Regions from separate parts of the Phyllobacterium sp. SL163 genome, predicted to be linked through region 1. Evidence: predicted binding sites of a transcription regulator. Region 1 holds the regulator's gene; each other region holds the start of a gene.

Region 1 (4,804 bases):
ATCGCCCCGGAAGATTTGCGGGCCGACCCGAAGAACGCCTTGCCGAAACTGCACGGCGCCCTGCTGAAGAACGAGCAGGACGTGCATCTGTTCGAGCGGCTGGCCTTCATGGCGAGGAGGCAGGGATGACGCTCGCCATCCGCCCCATCGAGAGAACCGGCATCGTTCATCGCTTGCAATAAAAGGGTCCCACAATGTTCCTCCCCTTCTTCCTCGAGCTCAAGGCGGCCAAGATTCCCGTATCGCTGCGGGAATATCTGACGTTGCTTGAGGGGCTGGATGCGGGGCTGGTGACCTATGATGTGGAAGGGTTCTACTATCTCGCCCGTTCCGCCCTGGTGAAGGACGAGCGCCATCTCGACCGCTTCGATCAGGTCTTCGGCCACGTGTTCAAGGGGCTGGAACTGCTCGGCGGCGAGAGCGGCATCGACATTGCCAATCTGCCCGAGGAATGGTTGCGCCGGCTGGCCGAAAAACACCTCACCGAAGAAGAGAAAAAGCTGATCGAGGCACTGGGCGGTTTCGACAAGCTGATGGAAATCCTGCGCCAGCGGCTTGAGGAGCAGAAGGGCCGGCATCAGGGCGGCTCGAAATGGATCGGCACGGCCGGAACCTCACCCTTCGGTGCCTATGGCTACAATCCGGAAGGCGTGCGCATCGGCCAGGACGAAAGCCGCAACCGCCGTGCGGTCAAGGTGTGGGACAAGCGCGAATTCAGGAATTTCGACGACAGCGTCGAGCTGGGCACCCGCAACATCAAGGTTGCCCTCAAACGGCTGCGCCGCTGGGTGCGCGAAGGCGCCGATGACGAGCTCGACCTGTCGGGCACCATCAGGTCAACCGCCGAACACGGCTATCTCGATGTCCAGACGCGGCCCGAACGGCGCAATCATGTCAAGCTGCTGATGTTCTTCGATGTGGGCGGCTCCATGGACGAACATATCCGGATCGCAGAAGAACTGTTCTCCGCCGTCCGCTCCGAATTCAAGCACATGGAATATTTCTACTTCCACAATTGCCTCTACGAGGGCGTGTGGAAGGACAACCGCCGCCGCCACGCGGAAAAAATCCCGACGCTCGATCTCATCCATAAATACGGACCGGACTACAAGGTCATCTTCGTCGGGGATGCCGCCATGGCGCCCTACGAGGTTTCCCATGCGGGCGGATCAGTCGAACACTGGAACCAGGAGGCCGGGGCGGTCTGGCTCGGCCGGGTGCTCGACCACTGGAAGAACGCCGCCTGGCTCAATCCGTCAAAGGAACAGTACTGGGACTACACCGCCTCGACGGCGATGATCCGCAAGATTTTCGCGCATCGCATGTATCCCATGACCCTGGCGGGCATCGAAGGAGCGACGCGCGAACTCTCGCGCAGGCACTGATTACCCGAACGAGTACCCAGCACCGCGCACGGTGCGGATCGGATCGATCGAGCGGCCGATATTGATGGCCTTGCGCAGCCGCCCCACATGCACGTCGACGGTACGGTCGTCCACATAGATGTCAGCGCCCCAGACATTGTCCAGGAGCTGACCGCGCGAGAACACCCGGCCGGGAGACTGCATCAGGAATTCCAGCAGGCGGAATTCGGTCGGCCCGAGCTTCAGCTCGCGTTCCTTGCGGAACACGCGGTGCTGCTCGCGGTCGAGCTTCAGGTCGCCGAAGCTGAGCACATGCGACAGCAGGCTCGGATTGACCCGGCGCAGCATGGCCTTGATGCGGGCAAGCAGTTCCGGGGTGGAGAACGGCTTGACCATGTAGTCATCGGCGCCGGTGGCAAGGCCGCGCACCCGCTCGCTCTCTTCGCCGCGCGCCGTCAGCATGATGATCGGCAGGATTTCCGTCTCGCGCCGTGCCCGCAGGCGGCGGCAGAGTTCGATGCCGGAAAGGCCCGGCAGCATCCAGTCGAGAATGAGCAGATCCGGCACTTTTTCACGCAGCGCAATTTCCGCCTCGTCACCGCGTGCGATTGTCTCGACGACATAGCCTTCGGCTTCAAGATTGTACCGGAGAAGGACGCTGAGCGCTTCCTCGTCTTCGACAACAGTGATTTTGGGAGCGATCGCCATTGCTGGAATCCTGATTCTGTTTAAGGCTGTCTGGCTTCATCGACGATGATGCTGTGGGTCTGGTCTTCCTTGGGCCGTTCGGCCGGAAGCTGGGCACCCGTCACGATGTAGTAGACCGTTTCAGCAATGTTCGTCGCATGGTCTCCGATGCGCTCGATGTTCTTGGCGCAGAAGAGAAGGTGCGTGCAGGCAGAGATGTTGCGCGGGTCTTCCATCATGTAGGTCAGGAGTTCGCGGAACAGCGAGGTATACAGCGCATCGATTTCGTCATCGCGCTCGCGCACGATGTTGACCTGCTGCACGGAGCGTGTCGCATAGGCGTCGAGCACGTCCTTGAGCTGCGTCAGGGCGAGTTCCGCGATGGTCTGCAGGCCGCGATAGACCGACAGTGTCTGGCGTGTATCGGTGACGGCGACAACCCGCTTGGCGATGTTCTTGCCGAGGTCGCCGACCCGTTCGAGGTCGGAGGAAATGCGGATGGCGCCGATGATCTCACGCAGATCGATCGCCATGGGCTGGCGCTTGCCGATGATGGTGATGGCCTTTTCGTCGATCTCGCGCTGTCCGGCATCGAGGATGAGATCATCCGAAATGACGCGCTGGGCCAGCGCGTTGTCGGAGTTCACCATGGCGGTGACGGCCTGTTCGACCATGCGTTCGGCATGGCCGCCCATTTCGGCGATCTTGTGCGTCAGGAACTTCAGTTCGTCGTCATAGGAACGGACGGTATGCTGCGACTCGGTCATATTCTTATCCCTGTTTCCCGTGATTAGCCGAAGCGTCCGGTGATGTAGTCCTGCGTGCGCTTTTCCGTCGGATTGGTGAACATCATTTCCGTATCGCCCACCTCGACGAGATTTCCGAGATGGAACATGGCGGTGCGCTGCGAAACGCGGGCCGCCTGCTGCATCGAATGGGTGACGATGACGATGGTGTAGTTCTGGCGCAGTTCGTCGATCAGCTCCTCGACCTTTGCCGTGGCAATCGGATCGAGCGCCGAGCATGGTTCGTCCATCAGGATGACTTCCGGGCTGACGGCAATGGCGCGGGCGATGCACAGGCGCTGCTGCTGGCCGCCGGAAAGGCCGGTGCCGGCTTCATGCAGGCGGTCCTTTACCTCGTCGAACAGGCTGGCGCGGCGCAGGCTCTTCTCGACGATTTCCTCCAGCTCGTGCCGGTTCTTGGCAAGACCATGGATGCGCGGGCCATAGGCCACGTTCTCGAAAATGGACTTCGGGAACGGATTGGGCTTCTGGAAAACCATGCCGACCCGGGCGCGCAGCTCGACCACGTCGATTTTCGGATTGTAGATATCCTCATCATCGAGCGTGATCTTGCCGCCGATCTTGCAGCCTTCGATCGTGTCGTTCATGCGGTTCAGCGAGCGCAGGAAGGTCGACTTGCCGCAACCGGACGGGCCGATCAGCGCCGTCACCATCTTCTCAGGCACATCGAGGCTGACACCGAACAGGGCCTGCTTTTCACCGTAGTGAACGGTGACATCCTTGCCCTGCATTTTGATCGTATTGACCTGTGCACTCATTTTGTCGTTTACCGCTTTTTCGAGAGATCGTTCTGTCATGAGATTCATTGTTCGCTCCCGTTTTACCTACCAGCGCCGCTCGAAGCGGCGACGCAGAATGATGGCCCCGATATTCATGACTGCAAGAAACAGAAGCAGCACGATGATAGCGCCGGATGTGCGCTCGACAAAGGCCCGCTCCGCTTCGTTCGCCCACATGTAGATCTGCACCGGCAGGGCGGTTGACGGATCAAGCGGCGTGACCGGATAGTTGGCAACGAAGGCCACCATGCCGATGAGCAGCAGCGGTGCTGTTTCACCCAGCGCGTGGGCAAGGCCGATGATCGTGCCAGTCAGGATGCCGGGGGCGGCCAGCGGCAGCACATGGTGAAACACCATCTGTGTCTTCGAGGCACCGATGCCCAGTGCCGCCGAGCGGATGGATGGCGGCACGGCGCGCAAGGCCGCACGGGTGGCGATGATGATCGTCGGCAGCGTCATCAGCGTCAGCACCAGGCCGCCGACCAGCGATGCGGAGCGCGGCAGGCCGAAGAAATTGATGAACACGGCCAGCCCGAGCAGACCGAAGACGATGGACGGAACCGCGGCGAGATTGTTGATGTTGACCTCGATGATGTCTGTCAGGCGGCTCTTCTTGGCGTATTCTTCCAGATAGATCGATGCGGCCACGCCGATGGGCAGGGAAAGGCACAGAACGATCAGCATCATGTAGAGCGAGCCGATGAGGGCCACACCGAGACCCGACGTTTCCGGACGGCTCGATGCGCCGAAGGTGAACAGGCCGCTGTTGAAGCGCTGCGCCATGGCGCCTTCCTTGGCCAGCGTGTTCATCCAGGCAACCTGACGGTCCGATACCTTGCGGTTGGCCTGATCGACACTCAGGTCGATCTGGCCCTTGAAGGCCGAGTCGATGTCGCCGCCGGTCAGCACCCAGAGGGTCTGCGTCGTGCCGATCAGTGCCGGATTTCCTGAAACCAGTTCCCGCAGCTGGCTGCGCGAGCCGTCGGAGACAAGCTTGCTCAGTTCGCGGATCGCCGGCTTGTCGTCAAGGCTGACGCCCAGCTTTTCGGCAAGGGCATTGCGCACCAGGATCGGATAGTTCGCGGTGAGCAGAACGGTCGGGTCGGTCGCACGCTTGTTCGCGGGGTCGATCACCTTCTCGTCGAGCTTGACCGAGAGGCTGACCTCC
Region 2 (4,804 bases), on a different contig from region 1:
GCCGAGGCGAGGTCGGTGCCGAACGGCTTTTCGATCACAAGGCGGCGGAAGGCACCACCCGTTTCTTTCAGCAGGTCGTGATCGGCGAGCTTGTCGACGATATCGCCGAAGAACAGCGGTGGCACCGCAAGGTAATAGGCGGCGTTCCGCCCGGCCTGCGCTCCGAGCTGGCCGGCAATCTCGGCATAGATGGCATCCTGCGTGAAGTCGCCCTGCCGATAGAAGATGCGCGAGCGCAGTCCCTGCCATGTCTCGACGCTGTAGTTGGCCTTGATGTTGGACGTCGTGAGAAAATCCTCAAGCTTGGCGCGCAGCATTTCGTCATCGCCAGGTTCAATGCCGATGCCAAGGATCTGCAGGCTGTCGCTCACGAGACCACTCTGCGTCATGTTGAGGACGGTGGGAACGAGCAGCCGCCGCGTCAGATCGCCCGTTGCGCCGAAGATGACCAGAGTGACGGGCGGAGCGGGCGCGATGGTCGGTTCAGTCACGGGAGCTCCTTTGGTTCAACACTGGGCACATGGTGGTTAGCGCGTGAGGCTCTTGGCCGGTTCGTTCCGAGAATGAACGGAATAACGCGCGGCGTGGCAAGCATTATCTTGCTGGCTTGCCACGATTTCATCCGCCAGGGGAAGCTGTTTTGTGATGCGCGTGGGGGCCTATTTGCCCTTGCCGAATTTGATGGGCTTGCCGTCAGGGTCCGAAAGCGCAGTCTTGATCGCATTGAGGAATGCTTCGGGATTGTCGATGGAAATGTTGACGCTCTTGGCTTCCTTGAACGGGTTGAGACCCGAAAGCTTGAGGTTGGCGGTTTCCTCTTCGTACCTGATTTCCTGAAGTTCTCTAAGGCGCATCCTGACGTCCAATCGCGGTTTGCAGTGAATGGTCCTGTCACATATTCGAAAAATGGTTGTCATAATCAACAGCTGAAAGTTGAAATGACTGCCTCAGTGCAGCTATTTTGGCGCATGAACGCCCGTGGAATCGGGGTTTGGGCGAATGGCCTCACCCATGGCCGACCGTCCTCGGTGTCACAAAACGCTCCAGTTCCCCGGATTGATCGGCAAGATCGGACCAGCGCCCGGCGATGAAATCGATGACGGCTAGCCCCGCCGTGGGGTATTTCTGCTGGAGGCGGGTGAGATCGGCCTCCCGTCCCCTACCGGCGAGCCGAAGGGCTGCATCGTGCAACCCCGGATTATGGCCGACAACCAGCAATGTCCCGATCCCCGGCTCCACCGCCCTGATAACATCCAGTATCACCCGTGCGGGCGCCTCGTAGATCCGCGGCTCCTCCCGCCAGCGTATGCCGTCTCCGATGACGGGACGCAGCAGTTCCCATGTCTCCCGTGTCCGTCGTGCCGTGGAGACAAGGGCGAGATCCGGTATGAGTCCTTCTCCGGTCATATATCCTGCCATCATGGGGCCGGCCCGGCGGCCGCGTTCGGCAAGCGGGCGGTCGTGGTCGTCAACACCATCCGGCCAGTCCGATTTGGCATGGCGAAACAGGAGAAGTCGCAGCATCTGTTTTGCTCCATGGCACTTAGCTCACCCGATCATATAACATGAACGGGAATGCATGGAGGCTGGTATCATCGGAGAGGGCAATCCTCTCCGATGATATGCCGAACGGATTACTTGTGCAGTCCGGGAATGGTGACCTGAAACACCTGGAACATGGTGTCGACATCGGCACCGCCCTCGGCCTTGTAGCTCGCGCCGACCTGAAAGCCGTCCTGGGTCAGGAAGTCATTGTCGTTGCCGACGAACAGGAAATAGTCGTCCGGCAGCTTGGGATCGAGGACGCTGACAAGTGCCATAGCTTCCCATTTTTCCGACAGGTTGTTGCGGTCATTGGGCGCACCGTTATGCAGGCCGAAGCGCGACAGGTTCGCATTGTCATTGATATCAATGAAGGGGGTCAATGTTGCCGGAGTAATCGAAGGGTCGACGATGCCCTTGGGTGCAACGGCCTTGTCGGCATCGAAGGCGCTTCCGGCGATATCGGTGGCCGCCGAGGTGTCGACGACGGTGATGTTGCGGTAGAGCGACGTGTCGCCGTCAAGGCCATAACCGTTGCCGCTGTCGCGTGCCAGCATCAGAAATGCCTTGTCCGACAAAGCCACGATCTCGCTCTGCGCTGCCACAGCCTTCTTGCCCTTGGCATTGGTGAAGACGGGAAGCGGCACGACATATTCATGCACCAGCTTCAGATGGGCCGGATCGGCTGCGTCATAGATGAGGGCGCGGGTGTTCTGGCGGGTCGAACTGGAATCGCCACCATCCTGCCGGGCGGCCGACTGGAGAACGGCGATCAGGAACTTGCCGTCGGGCGTCAGTGCCATGCCTTCCAGGCCCTGATTGTTCTGGCGGCCGGTATCGGGATCCTTCGGATCGGGCGCCTGAGCGCCGGGCCCCGGATTGTTGGAGGAGAAATTCGCCTTGCCATGGCGCATGGGAACCAGCGCTGCCGGAGGCTGGGTTGCCGACATCATGCGGCCTTCGGCGGAAAAGCGGTAAATATTCGGTCCATACTCGTCGCTGATGAACATCGTGCCGTCGGCGAGGCGGACGATTGCCTCATTGTCCAGGGATATCTTGCCATTGACGGCCTGCGGCAGCATGGGAAAATCCCCGGCAGCGGCGCGAACATCGGACTGCGGGTCGAGGCCGGTTGTATCGGCGCCCTTATTATCCACCAGCAGCAACGTGTCGGTGAGTGCAGCCTCGACGCCGCTCTGCTGCTTGTCGGCGGACGGTGTTGCGCCGGGCGCCACCGGCGTGAACCGGATCGACAGCATGTTGAGGCGGGGGCGGTAGTCGGTTGTACCCGCCACATTGTAACCGCGGTCGGGCAGGAGCAGCATCGTGCCCTTGTAGCTGTTGCCATCGCGGCTCCAGTCGGCCGGGTTCATCGCCATGCCCGAGCCGGAACCGAAGGTTTCACCGAATTTGTCGCGCTGATTGGCCGGAATTCGTCCAACGCCGACCAGCCCCTTGTTGACGAGCGTTGCGCCGCTGATCGCAACCGAATTATCGGCAAAGGCTGCGGCCGGAAGTATGGCCATGGAGGTTGCAAGCAACCGCAACAGGATTGACGGCAGATGGCGCATGGAAAAATCCTTTGACAAGACAGTGTGGCGGGTGGTCTCGGGGTCGATCTTGGGAAGAGACCGCCCCCCGGAATCGCGCAAGGAGACCTTTCCGGTAGGGTCTAGAACCGGAATGTAATACGCGCATGACAGCGGCTATGGCCTTGGGTCCCGCTGGTCATCAGCCGGGCAACCCGGCTCAACAATATTTGCGCTACCAAGACGGCGCACACGCGATAGTATAGTCCGTACAACGGGATGATCGACGGGAGCGGGGAATGGCTGGAGTTTCGGTTCACGCAACAGAGGACGGTGCGGGCGTCGGGACTGCTGCCGTTCCGCCGCGTGCCCCTGTCGAGATTGAGCTGAAGCTGCGGGCACCCGTGGGCATGCTCGATGAAATTCGCGCCTCCGCAGCGGTTCAGCAGGCCGCCCGCAACAAGGGCTTGATCCGGCGGCTTGATGCCACCTATTACGACACCTCAGATCACCGGCTGTTTGCGGCGGGATTGTCGCTGCGTGTCCGGCGTGAGGGCCGTCAACATGTGCAGACGGTCAAGCGGGCAGCAGATCACGGTTCTCTGCAACGCAATGAGTGGGAGACGGTGGTGAGCGGCATGGCGCCCGACCTTGCTCTGCTGCCGCTTGCCGACATCGGCGCGCCTTTGGACGGAATGACGGCGGATGAGCTGGCACCGGTTTTTGCGACCAGGGTCCGGCGGCATCTGCTGATGCTCGACCATCAGGATGCCCGGATCGAACTTGCGCTCGATGACGGCGTCATTGAATTCGGCGCGTCGCGCGTGCCGCTGTCGGAAGTCGAACTTGAGCTGAAGCAGGGGAAAGTCGCGGCGCTCTATCAGTTCGGTCTCAATCTGATGGACGTTGCGCCGCTTTGCCTGGAAACGCAGAGCAAATCGGCGCGGGGGTATGCGCTGGCGCTTGGCGATGAACCATCGGCGGTCAAGGCGGCACCGTCCGGCTTCGTCAGGTCTGATACGGTCGATGAGGCGATTGCCAAGCTTCTGACCAATTGCCAGCAGCAGATCGTGGCCAATCTTAGCGCCAGTCAAACCGGGCAGGAGCCGGAAGGCGTCCACCAGTTGCGCGTCGCGCTCCGGCGATTGCGCGTGGCGCTGCATTTTCTCTGCCGTGAGTTGCAGGCGCCGTCGCTGGAGAACCTCAGCACCGAGGCAAAACTGTTCGGGCAGGCGCTGGGTCCCGCCCGAAACTGGGACGTTTTCCTGCATTCGACCCTGGCGGAGATTGAGGAAGCCAACCTGCCGCACATCAATATATCCGCCTTCCGTGCGGCATGCATGTCCTCCCACGATCAGGCCTACCAGACCGTCCGGCATATCATCGGCGATCCCAGGACCAACCGGTTCCTGTTGTCCCTGGGGCTGGTGATCGAACAGAGGAGCTGGCGCAACGATATTGCCAGCGAGGATTTGCGCATCCTGACCGAGCCGCTGGGGCAGTTTGCGGCGCGGGTGCTGGACCGGATAGAACGGCAGGTCCGCAGACGGGGGCACGGCTTTCGCCATCTTCACGCCGATGCGCGCCATCGGCTGCGCCTTGGCCTGAAGCGCTTGCGCTATGCCGCGGAGTTTTTTCTGCCGCTCTATTCCAGCCGGCCGGTGACCGCAAAATACCTGAAGCGTCTGTCGCGGCTGCAGGACCTTCTGGGCGAGGCGAACGACATCAAGAGC
Region 3 (4,804 bases), on a different contig from region 1:
TCGCAGCGTTCGCTTCGTGGCCGAGCTGCGGCTTGGCACCGGCAATCGCCGTGAGAATATCCTCGAATATATCGGCGCAGGCTTCCCAGCTGAATCCCTGCAGGGTGGCATCGGGATCGACGCGACCCATGGCAAGTGCGCCCAGCGCAGCCTCCTGCAGGTCGGTTGACAGAACGCCTGCGCCCGTCGCACCGATGACATCCTTCGGGCCGGCCACCGGATAGGCCGCGACCGGCAGCCCGCAGGCAATCGCCTCCAGCAGCACCAGGCCGAACGTGTCGGTGCGACTGGGAAAAACAAACACATCGGCACCCGCATAGTGGCGGGCGAGTTCCTCGCCCTCCTTCTTGCCGGCGAACACGGCGTCGGGAAATTTGCGCTTCAGCTCATCCATATCCGGCCCGTCGCCGACGACAAGTTTTGTTCCCGGCAGATCCAGCGCCAGAAAGGCTTCAAGATTCTTTTCCGGCGCAACGCGGCCGACGCAGAGAAAGACGGGATGCGCGAGACCAAGATCGACATCCGCCTGCGGCCGGAACAGATCGCGGTCGACACCGCGCGTCCACACGCGCAGCGTGTCGAAGCCGCGCTCGGTCAGTTCCTCGTAGATGGACTGCGTCGGGACAAGGCAGGTCTCGGCGGCATTGTGGAACCGGCGCAGAAAGCCGTAGGTCCAGGCCAGCGGAATGGGCAGGCGCTCGCGCAGATATTCGGGAAAACGCGTATGAAAGCTGGTGGTAAAGCGCCACTTGTTCTTCAGGCAGGCGCGCCGCGCCATGATGCCGAGCGGGCCTTCCGTGGCGATATGCACGAAGGCGGGCTGCAGCGCCTCGATCCGGGCTTTCACCGCCGCAGGATAGGTCAATGCCAGGCGGATTTCCGGATAGGTGGGGCATGGCGCCGAAGGATAGTCCGCGGGTGAGATGATCGTCACCTCGACGCCCCGCGCCTCCATCTGCTCGCGCAATTGGGTCAGGGTGCGCACCACGCCATTGACCTGCGGATGCCAGGCATCGGAGACGATGACCAGCCGCTTCATCGGATCGATCTCTGCAGGAGACGCCATTCAGGCTGCATTCGCCGCCTTGGGACGCTTGTCCTCGAGTTTGACGACAGGCGCAAAGCCCGCCTTCTCCCCGATCAGATGCGTCCAGGAGATGAGTTCCATCTTGCCGTCATGATGTTCGACAATGGCGGTGCAGCTTTCAACCCAGTCGCCGGTGTTGATGTATTCGATGCCGTCGATTTCTTCGATGGTGGCGTGGTGGATATGGCCGCAGATGACGCCGTCGGCGCCGATGCGCCGGGCCTCGTCGGAAACGACAGTCTGGAAGGAACCGATGAAGTTGACGGCCTTCTTCACCCGGAATTTCGCCCAGGCGGAGAACGACCAGTAGCGCAGCCCGAGCATGCGCCGCACCTTGTTCATGATGGTGTTGATGGCCAGCGCCGCATCATAGGCCCAGTCGCCGAGATAGGCGATGTGGCGGGCATTGCGCACGACGACGTCGAACTGGTCGCCGTGGATCACGAGAAATTTACGGCCGTCAGCCGTTTCGTGCATCGTGCGGTCCATGACCTCGATACCGCCGAAATGCGTGCCTTGGAAATCGCGCAGGAATTCATCGTGGTTGCCGGCGATGTAGAGGATGCGCGCGCCCTTGCGGCTCTTGCGCAGGAGTTTCTGCACGATGTCGTTGTGCTCCTGCGGCCAGTGCCAGCTGCGGCGCAGACGCCATCCATCAACGATATCGCCGACCAGATAGATCGTATCCGCATCGTGATACTTCAGAAAGTCCAGGAGGAAGGTCGCCTTGGCGCCTTTGGAACCAAGATGCACATCGGACAAAAAGAGCGTGCGAAACTTACGTGTCTCTGGCTCAACCATGAGGCTGATCTCCGTTCAGCGCCGGTACGCATCGGTACCTCTGGTCTGACAGAAACCTGATTCATGTCACAGTCTTATGACGCCGCTAAAAAGTCTATGGTTTCCTGCGATAAACACTTGTAACAAAATGGACTTCATTTATGGCTCTTCGTGTCATTTATGCATGCTAAAAAGATTGAATCGCAAATCCCAAGTTGCGACCAGCCAATTTCCGGAGGATATTATCCATGGCCAAGGACAATTCGCCCAACCAGTCCGACCTCGAAGAAAGCGCCCTGTTTTACCACCGCTTTCCTCAGCCGGGTAAACTGGAAATCCAGGCGACGAAGCCGCTTGGAAATCAGCGCGATCTTGCCCTTGCCTATTCCCCCGGTGTCGCCGCGCCCTGCCTGGCCATTCATGAAAACCCCGCTACAGCCGCCGATTATACCAGCCGCGCCAATCTCGTCGCCGTCATCTCCAACGGCACTGCCGTCCTTGGCCTTGGCAATATCGGCCCCCTCGCCTCCAAGCCGGTGATGGAAGGCAAAGCGGTTCTCTTCAAGAAATTCGCCGACATCGACGTCTTCGACATCGAGATCGACGCGCAGGAGATCAACAAGATCGTCGATGTCGTTGCCGCGCTCGAACCCACCTTTGGCGGCATCAACCTCGAGGACATCAAGGCGCCGGAATGCTTTGACGTGGAGGAAATCCTCCGTTCCAAGATGAACATTCCGGTGTTCCATGACGACCAGCACGGCACGGCGATCATCGTCGCCGCTGCCATCCTCAACGGCATGGAGCTGGCCGGCAAGGATCTGTCCAAGGTCAAGATCGTGGCGTCCGGCGCCGGTGCGGCAGCGCTCGCCTGCCTCAACCTTCTGGTCAAGCTCGGCGCCAACCGCAAGAACATCTGGGTCTGCGATCTCGACGGCGTCGTCTATGACGGACGCAACACGCTGATGGACCGCTGGAAATCCGTCTATGCCCAGAAGACCGATGCGCGCGTGCTGGCCGATGTCATCGGCGGTGCCGACGTGTTCCTCGGCCTGTCCGCGGCAGGTGTCCTGAAGCCGGAACTTTTGAAGCAGATGGCGCCGAACCCGCTGATCATGGCGCTGGCAAATCCCAATCCGGAAATCATGCCGGAAGACGCACGCGCCGCACGCCCCGACGCCATGATCTGCACAGGACGTTCCGATTTCCCCAACCAGGTCAACAACGTCCTCTGCTTCCCCTATATTTTCCGCGGCGCGCTGGATTGCGGCGCACGGGCGATCAATGAGGAAATGAAGATGGCGGCGGTCAAGGCCATCGCGGCGCTCGCCCGCGAGGAGCCATCGGATGTGGCGGCTCGCGCCTATTCCGGCGAAACGCCGACCTTCGGCCCCAATTATCTCATTCCCTCGCCGTTCGATCCGCGCCTGATCCTGCGCATCGCGCCGGCAGTGGCCAAGGCGGCCATGGAAACCGGCGTTGCCGACCGCCCCATCGAGGATTTCGAGGTCTATCTCGACAAGCTGAACCGCTTTGTCTTCCGCTCCGGCCTGATCATGAAGCCGATCTTCACCGCAGCGCGGACTGCCGAGAAGAAACGGGTGATCTATTCCGACGGCGAAGACGAGCGGGTTCTGCGCGCGGCACAGGTGGTGCTTGAGGAAGGCACGGCGATCCCGACGCTGATCGGCCGCCCGCAGGTCATCGAGACACGTCTCAAGCGCTATGGCCTGAAGATCAAGCTCGGCACCGATTTTGACATCATCAATCCGGAAGACGATCCGCGCTACCGCGACTATGTCGACCTTCTGGTGAACCTGACCGGCCGGCGCGGCACCACGCCGGAAGTCGCACGCACCATGGTCCGCGCCAGCGGCACGGTGATTGCAGCGCTGGCCATCATGCGCGGCGAAGCCGATGCCATGATCTGCGGTCTGGAAGGCCGGTTCGAGCGCCATCTGCGCAATGTCGACCAGATCATCGGCAAGCTCGAAGGCATCCGCAATTTCTCCGCACTCAGCCTTTTGATTTCACAGCGCGGTGTGCTGTTCCTGACCGATACCTATGTCAGCATCGATCCGACAGCCGAAGAGATTGCGGAAAAGACGGTTCTGGCCGCCAACGAAATCCGCCGCTTCGGCATCGAGCCCAAGGCCGCCCTGCTCTCGCACTCCAACTTCGGTTCGCGCGATTCCGAAAGTGCCGCCAAGATGCGCGCCGCTTCGGAAATCCTGCGCTCCAAGGCACCGGACCTGGAACAGGATGGCGAAATGCATGGCGATTCCGCCCTGTCGGAAATCCTGCGCGAACGTGTGCTGCCGCATTCCCGTTTGAGCGGCGAAGCCAACCTTCTGGTCTTCCCCAATCTCGATGCGGCCAACATCACGCTCAACGTCGTAAAGACGGTCACCGACGCACTGCATGTCGGGCCCATTCTGCTCGGCGCCGCCAAGCCTGTGCATATTCTGACGCCGTCGGTGACATCGCGCGGTATCGTCAACATGACGGCTCTGGCCGTGGTTGAGGCGTCACAGCGCCTGGAATAGCGCGCTGCCGTCTTATTGCTGCCGCACGTTCATGGATGGTTCAGGCGCAGTCAGCCAGGTAGGCTGCGCATGATCTTGCAGGACTAGACCATATGAAACGGTTCATACACTTCGCGGCACTCGCCATGGGCACGCTGCTGTTGTCAACACAACTGGCAGCGGCCCAGTCGGACGTTTGCAGCCGCATGGAACAGCGTCTGCGCGAACTCGACAATGATTTCGTCACCGACGAGTATGAGCTGAACCTGCGCCGCGACCGGGTGGAAGCTGCCATGGACGCCAACAATTGCTCGGCATCCTACGAGCCTGACCGCGAAGTCTTGCCGCGCGAAGTCGAACCGCGCGACGGGGAGCCCCGGCGTCGCCCCTATGAAGTCCTCGGAGGCCAGCG
Region 4 (4,804 bases), 270 kb from region 1:
GCAGCCTCGCCTGCCGGCAAGTACCTGACCGATCATGGTGTGGCACCCCTGGACTTCAACCAGTACGGCACGCGTCGCGGCAATCATGAAGTGATGATGCGTGGCACCTTCGCCAACATCCGCATCCGCAACCACATGCTTGGCGAAAATGGCCGCGAAGGCGGTTACACGATCCATTACCCCTCGAAAGAGGAAATGCCGATCTATGATGCCGCCATGCAGTACCGCAGCGAGAATGTCCCGCTGGTCATCTTTGCCGGTATCGAATACGGCAATGGTTCATCACGTGACTGGGCGGCCAAGGGCACGAACCTTCTCGGCGTTCGCGCTGTGATTTCCCAGTCCTTCGAGCGCATCCATCGTTCGAATCTCGTCGGAATGGGCATCGTCCCCTTCGTGCTGGAAGAGGGTACGAGCTGGCAGTCGCTTGGCCTGAAGGGCGATGAGACAGTTTCCATCGAAGGTCTTGCCACGATCCAGCCGCGCCAGAAGACCCATGCCACGGTGACGTTCGCCGATGGCACGGTCAAGCAGGTACCGCTGATCTGCCGTATCGATACAATCGATGAGCTGGAGTACCTCAAGAACGGCGGCATCCTGCAGTACGTGCTGCGCGATCTCGCCGCTTAAAGCAGCGAAAAGCTCTGAAATCGGAGACCGCCGGTTGCCCGGCGGTCTTTTTTTCGCGATTTCGCCAATAATTATATGGTTTTGCCTGTAAACGTGATCGAATTCACCTCAAAGTGACTTCCTCTTGATAAAACGCATCCCTATCAATTGTCTGGCAATCGCTCTCATACAAGATCAAAGAAAAATTCGGGAAGAAAGCTCGTACCCTTGACCCTGCGCACCCTGCTCAAAGCCATTCTGATCGCCTGCCCGCTCCTTGCAGCGGCGGGGTTCACGTGGCCGGTTTATGCCGGGAGCATCGGCACGAAACCGGATGGCGTGGTTGAGCTTTATACCTCGCAGGGCTGCGGCTCATGCCCACCTGCCGACGCCGTCCTCAAGCAGCTGGTCGCGGAAGGGAAAGTCGTCGCACTCGCCTTCCATGTTGACTATTGGGATTATCGCGGGTGGGTGGACAATCTCGCCCTGCCGGAAAATACCGCCCGGCAGAATGCCTATCGCAAGGCACTTGGACTGACAGGTGTTTACACACCGCAGGCAATCCTCAATGGCCGCGAGCATGTAAATGGTCAGGACGGCGCTAAAATCCGGCGCCGAATCGATGAGATGCGCAATGGTGATTCTGGCCTGACAATTCCCGTATCGATCGAAAAAACCTCTCCGGATCGCCTGGTCATCAATATTGGTGAGGGGGCCGCCGCAAAAAATCCTGTGCGCGTTCTTCTTGCCTATTTCAACAAGGAAACCATTGTTTCCATACCCGATGGCGAGAACGGCGGGCGCAATGTCAGCTACGCCAACAGCGTTCGCGCAATGGAAACGGTTGGCATGTGGGATGGCAAATCGCAGAAGATCGAAATTCCGCTGACCGAGATTGCCAGCAAGAAGGCTTCCGGCTGCGCCGTCCTGTTGCAGGAAATGCTTGGTGAAGGCAAACCGGGGCCCATCATTGGCGCCTCGATCATGACAAAGCCCTGATTTTAAAGAGCATTTCTGCAGACAAGAAAAAAGGCTGGTAAAACCAGCCTGAAGTCTTGGGGCTTGTTGCCATTGAGAGACTGAATGGTTCGGCCAGAACAGCCCGTTTGGGCGGGGGGCTTTGGGGTATCGGGCCGCTCAAGACCGAACCGTCTCAGACAACGGGCTGAAGGTGGGTCTGAAATCCGGCGGCAATGCGAGTGCAACATGGCGAAACTGTGGCCAGACATCACCAATGGAAACAGGGCGTATTCCTTTGTGAAAGGCACAGCAGCAGCGACATTTTTGCGTTCAATTGCGCGTGCCCTGACACTTACAGGCTTGTAAATGCGGGCCGAACAGGTCACCCTTCTGTCATCCAGTTGTCATACGGCAAATCTAAGGGCGGATTGATTGATGGACAGCAATGCAGGTGGCGACGAATCGCAACAGCAGGCGAAACTCATTTCACTCTCCGGCGCACGTGATCTCCCCGTTACATTCAATCGGCGGGAACTTGATCAAATCCTCAGAATATACGGCTTCATGGTTTCAGCAGGCGAATGGCGCGATTATGCTATTGACCACCTGAACGACCGGGCTGTGTTTTCTGTGTTTCGCCGAACCAGTGAAGTGCCGATGTTCCGGATCGAGAAAAATCCGCGGCTGGCCCGCAAGCAAGGCGCCTATAGCGTAATTGCCGCGAGCGGTCTTATTCTCAAGCGCGGCACGGAACTCGACAGGGTACTCAGGATCTTCGACAAATCGCTGCAGGTTGTGCGGAGCTAAAGCTGCTCAGCCTCTTAAAGGTGCCGGCCCCGGGAGGGTCGTGGTCCCGCCATTCATGTCAAGCTGCATGAGAACCGTATCCAGCCAGCGGCCATGCTTGAAACCCGATCCTTCAATGGTGCCGCAATGCCTGAAACCGCAACTGGCATGCAGGCGCACCGACGCTGACGCAGCGTGACCATCGCCAATAACAGCGATGAACTGGCGAAATCCAAGCGCTGCGCAATCGATGATCAAGCGTCGAAGCAGGGCTTTGCCCATGCCTTTGCCCTTGGCTTGCGGCGCAATGTAGATCGAATCCTCGACACTCCACCAATAGGCCGGGCGGGTACGGAAATAACTGGCATAGGCGTAGCCGCTCACGATGCCGTCCATCTCTGCCACGCTGTAGGGGAAACCATCACTGGTGATCATATGGAACCGCTTGGTCATCTCCGCCAGCGCGGGCGGCTCGATCTCGTAGGTGGCCGTACCATGCAGAACCGCATCGCGATAGATTGCAGTGATAGCGGGCAGGTCAGCGGGCTGTGCCGGGCGGATATGAATGCTGGTCATGACCGCAATCGATCGCAAAAATACCGGATGAATGCAATGCCGCCAAGAAAAAGGGCAGCGTTTCCGCTGCCCTTTTTCACTCGTTCATAACGTCCAGGATCAGTTGCGGTTGCCGAGGAACTGCAACAGGAACATGAACATGTTGATGAAGTCGAGATAGAGGCGCAACGCACCCATGATCGCCTTGCGGCCATAGGTGTCCGAGCTGTCGCCTTCATAGTACATTTCCTTGATGCTCTGGGTGTCATAGGCCGTCAGACCTGCAAAGACCAGAACGCCGATCGCAGAGATTGCAAACTGCAAAGCACTGGACTGCAGGAAGATGTTGACCAAACCGGCAAGGAGAATGCCGATCAGACCCATGAACAGGAACGAACCCATTCCGGAGAGATCGCGCTTCGTCGCGTAGCCGTAGAGTGACAGCGCACCAAAGGATGCGGCGGTGATGAAGAATGTCTGCACGATGCTTCCCGACGTATAGACAAGGAAGATCGACGACAGAGAAACACCGACGAGCGCTGCATAAACCCAGAAGGTTGTCTGGGCCGCCGAAACGCTCATTTTCTCAATGCGGAAGCTCAAAAAGAACACTGCGGCGAGCGGTGCGAGCATAACAACCCAACGCAGGGGCGAGCCGTAAAGCGCCACGCCAAGGCTGGTCAGCATCTTGCCATTCGGCAATTGAGCGACCGCGAGCGATGCATCATTGGTGGTTGCGAGATAAACAATTGCAAGCGCGGCAAGACCGGTCACTGCGAGACCGATCCCCATCAGATTGTAGACCTTCAGCATGTAGCTGCGTAGACCTTGATCGATCCCCGCGTCCACACGCACTCCGGCCGATGTACGGGCCTGGATGTTGCGATAGTCAGCCATGGTTTTCCTCATTGCTTCGTCCCGTCGGGTGTCGGGGGTTATTCCCAGGCGCCGCTGGCGGGACCCCAGCATGCCTTGCGATGAATTATGGGGATTCAGCAGGGCGATAACAAGACCTGTTTTACTCAAGATCGCGTGTTTGGCGGGCAAATGCGGGCAAAACGCTCGCATATTACGCTTTTTTAACGATTTCAGAGGTTTCGCAGGATCGGAGCCGCCTTTTGACCAAGGATTCTCCAGGTTCCCGCAAGGCCAAATCCGACGGTGAGAACCAGCGCCAGGACCAGCGTGGAAACCGCCACTTCCGGCTGGAATGATGCGGGCAGTTTCATCACCCGCACAACCACATACCAGGCCGCCAATCCGCCCGCCAGGAGCGCGAAAGTCGCTGTCGCCAGCCCCAGGATGACATATTCGTAGCTGAACGCCTTGATCAGAGTGCGCCGCGTGGCGCCAAGAGTTTTCAGGACCACCGCGTCATGCACGCGGGCGCGGTTGCCGGCCGCAAGCGCGCCGCCGAGCACAAGGATGGAGGCGATCAGAGCCACCGACGCCGCGGCGCGGATCGCAACCGCCAGCTGTCCGACCAGTTCATTGGCAATGCTAATGGCATCCTTCACCCGCACGGACGTGACGGCAGGAAAAGCCCGGGTCACATCACGCATGACCGTGGCCTCTTCCTGTGTTGTCGCAGAGGGATCGGTGAGCGTGGCAAGCCAGGCATGCGGGGCACCGGCAAAAGCATTGGGCGAGAACACCATGACGAAATTGATCGCAAGCGATTCCCACTCCACTTGCCGGAAATTGGCAATGCGCGCCGTGATATTGCGGCCGAGCGCATTGACAGTGACCGTATCGCCAAGCTTGAGGCCAAGGTTACGCGCCTCCTCGGCCGAGAAGGACACAAGCGGCTCGCCGGTGTAACCCTCCGGCCACCAGGTACCCGCCGTCAGCACCGAGTTTTCCGGTATTTTCTTGGCGTAGGTAATACCGCGAT

What was found. The regulator PhoB, encoded in region 1, activates phosphate uptake and scavenging genes when phosphate is short. The targets are predictions, from matches to a motif close to TGTCATNNANCTGTCAT.
Region 2: a site for PhoB is predicted at 3,228-3,244, ahead of ACP7B1_RS15270 (esterase-like activity of phytase family protein). Genes of this name have one in related genera too.
Region 3: a site for PhoB is predicted at 1,954-1,970, ahead of ACP7B1_RS10635 (UDP-2,3-diacylglucosamine diphosphatase). Genes of this name have one in related genera too.
Region 4: a site for PhoB is predicted at 1,961-1,977, ahead of ACP7B1_RS01245 (DUF2794 domain-containing protein). Genes of this name have one in related genera too.

What each region holds. Positions count from the first base shown of each region.
Region 1 covers NZ_JAFCVE010000001.1:517,415-522,218, reverse strand. The annotation lists gene ACP7B1_RS02615 (AAA family ATPase) at 1-129, shown strand, start outside; gene ACP7B1_RS02610 (VWA domain-containing protein) at 195-1,385, shown strand; gene phoB (phosphate regulon transcriptional regulator PhoB) at 1,386-2,072, opposite strand; gene phoU (phosphate signaling complex protein PhoU) at 2,093-2,818, opposite strand; gene pstB (phosphate ABC transporter ATP-binding protein PstB) at 2,842-3,615, opposite strand; gene pstA (phosphate ABC transporter permease PstA) at 3,682-4,804, opposite strand, start outside.
Region 2 covers NZ_JAFCVE010000006.1:238,347-243,150, reverse strand. The annotation lists gene zwf (glucose-6-phosphate dehydrogenase) at 1-491, opposite strand, end outside; gene ACP7B1_RS15280 (hypothetical protein) at 660-854, opposite strand; gene ACP7B1_RS15275 (histidine phosphatase family protein) at 1,006-1,524, opposite strand; gene ACP7B1_RS15270 (esterase-like activity of phytase family protein) at 1,635-3,068, opposite strand; gene ACP7B1_RS15265 (CHAD domain-containing protein) at 3,371-4,804, shown strand, end outside.
Region 3 covers NZ_JAFCVE010000004.1:172,451-177,254, forward strand. The annotation lists gene ACP7B1_RS10630 (glycosyltransferase family 4 protein) at 1-1,039, opposite strand, end outside; gene ACP7B1_RS10635 (UDP-2,3-diacylglucosamine diphosphatase) at 1,067-1,888, opposite strand; gene ACP7B1_RS10640 (NADP-dependent malic enzyme) at 2,116-4,413, shown strand; gene ACP7B1_RS10645 (DUF2865 domain-containing protein) at 4,506-4,804, shown strand, end outside.
Region 4 covers NZ_JAFCVE010000001.1:251,133-255,936, reverse strand. The annotation lists gene acnA (aconitate hydratase AcnA) at 1-630, shown strand, start outside; gene ACP7B1_RS01250 (DUF1223 domain-containing protein) at 838-1,608, shown strand; gene ACP7B1_RS01245 (DUF2794 domain-containing protein) at 2,005-2,376, shown strand; gene ACP7B1_RS01240 (N-acetyltransferase family protein) at 2,383-2,931, opposite strand; gene ACP7B1_RS01235 (Bax inhibitor-1/YccA family protein) at 3,031-3,807, opposite strand; gene ACP7B1_RS01230 (ABC transporter permease) at 3,999-4,804, opposite strand, start outside.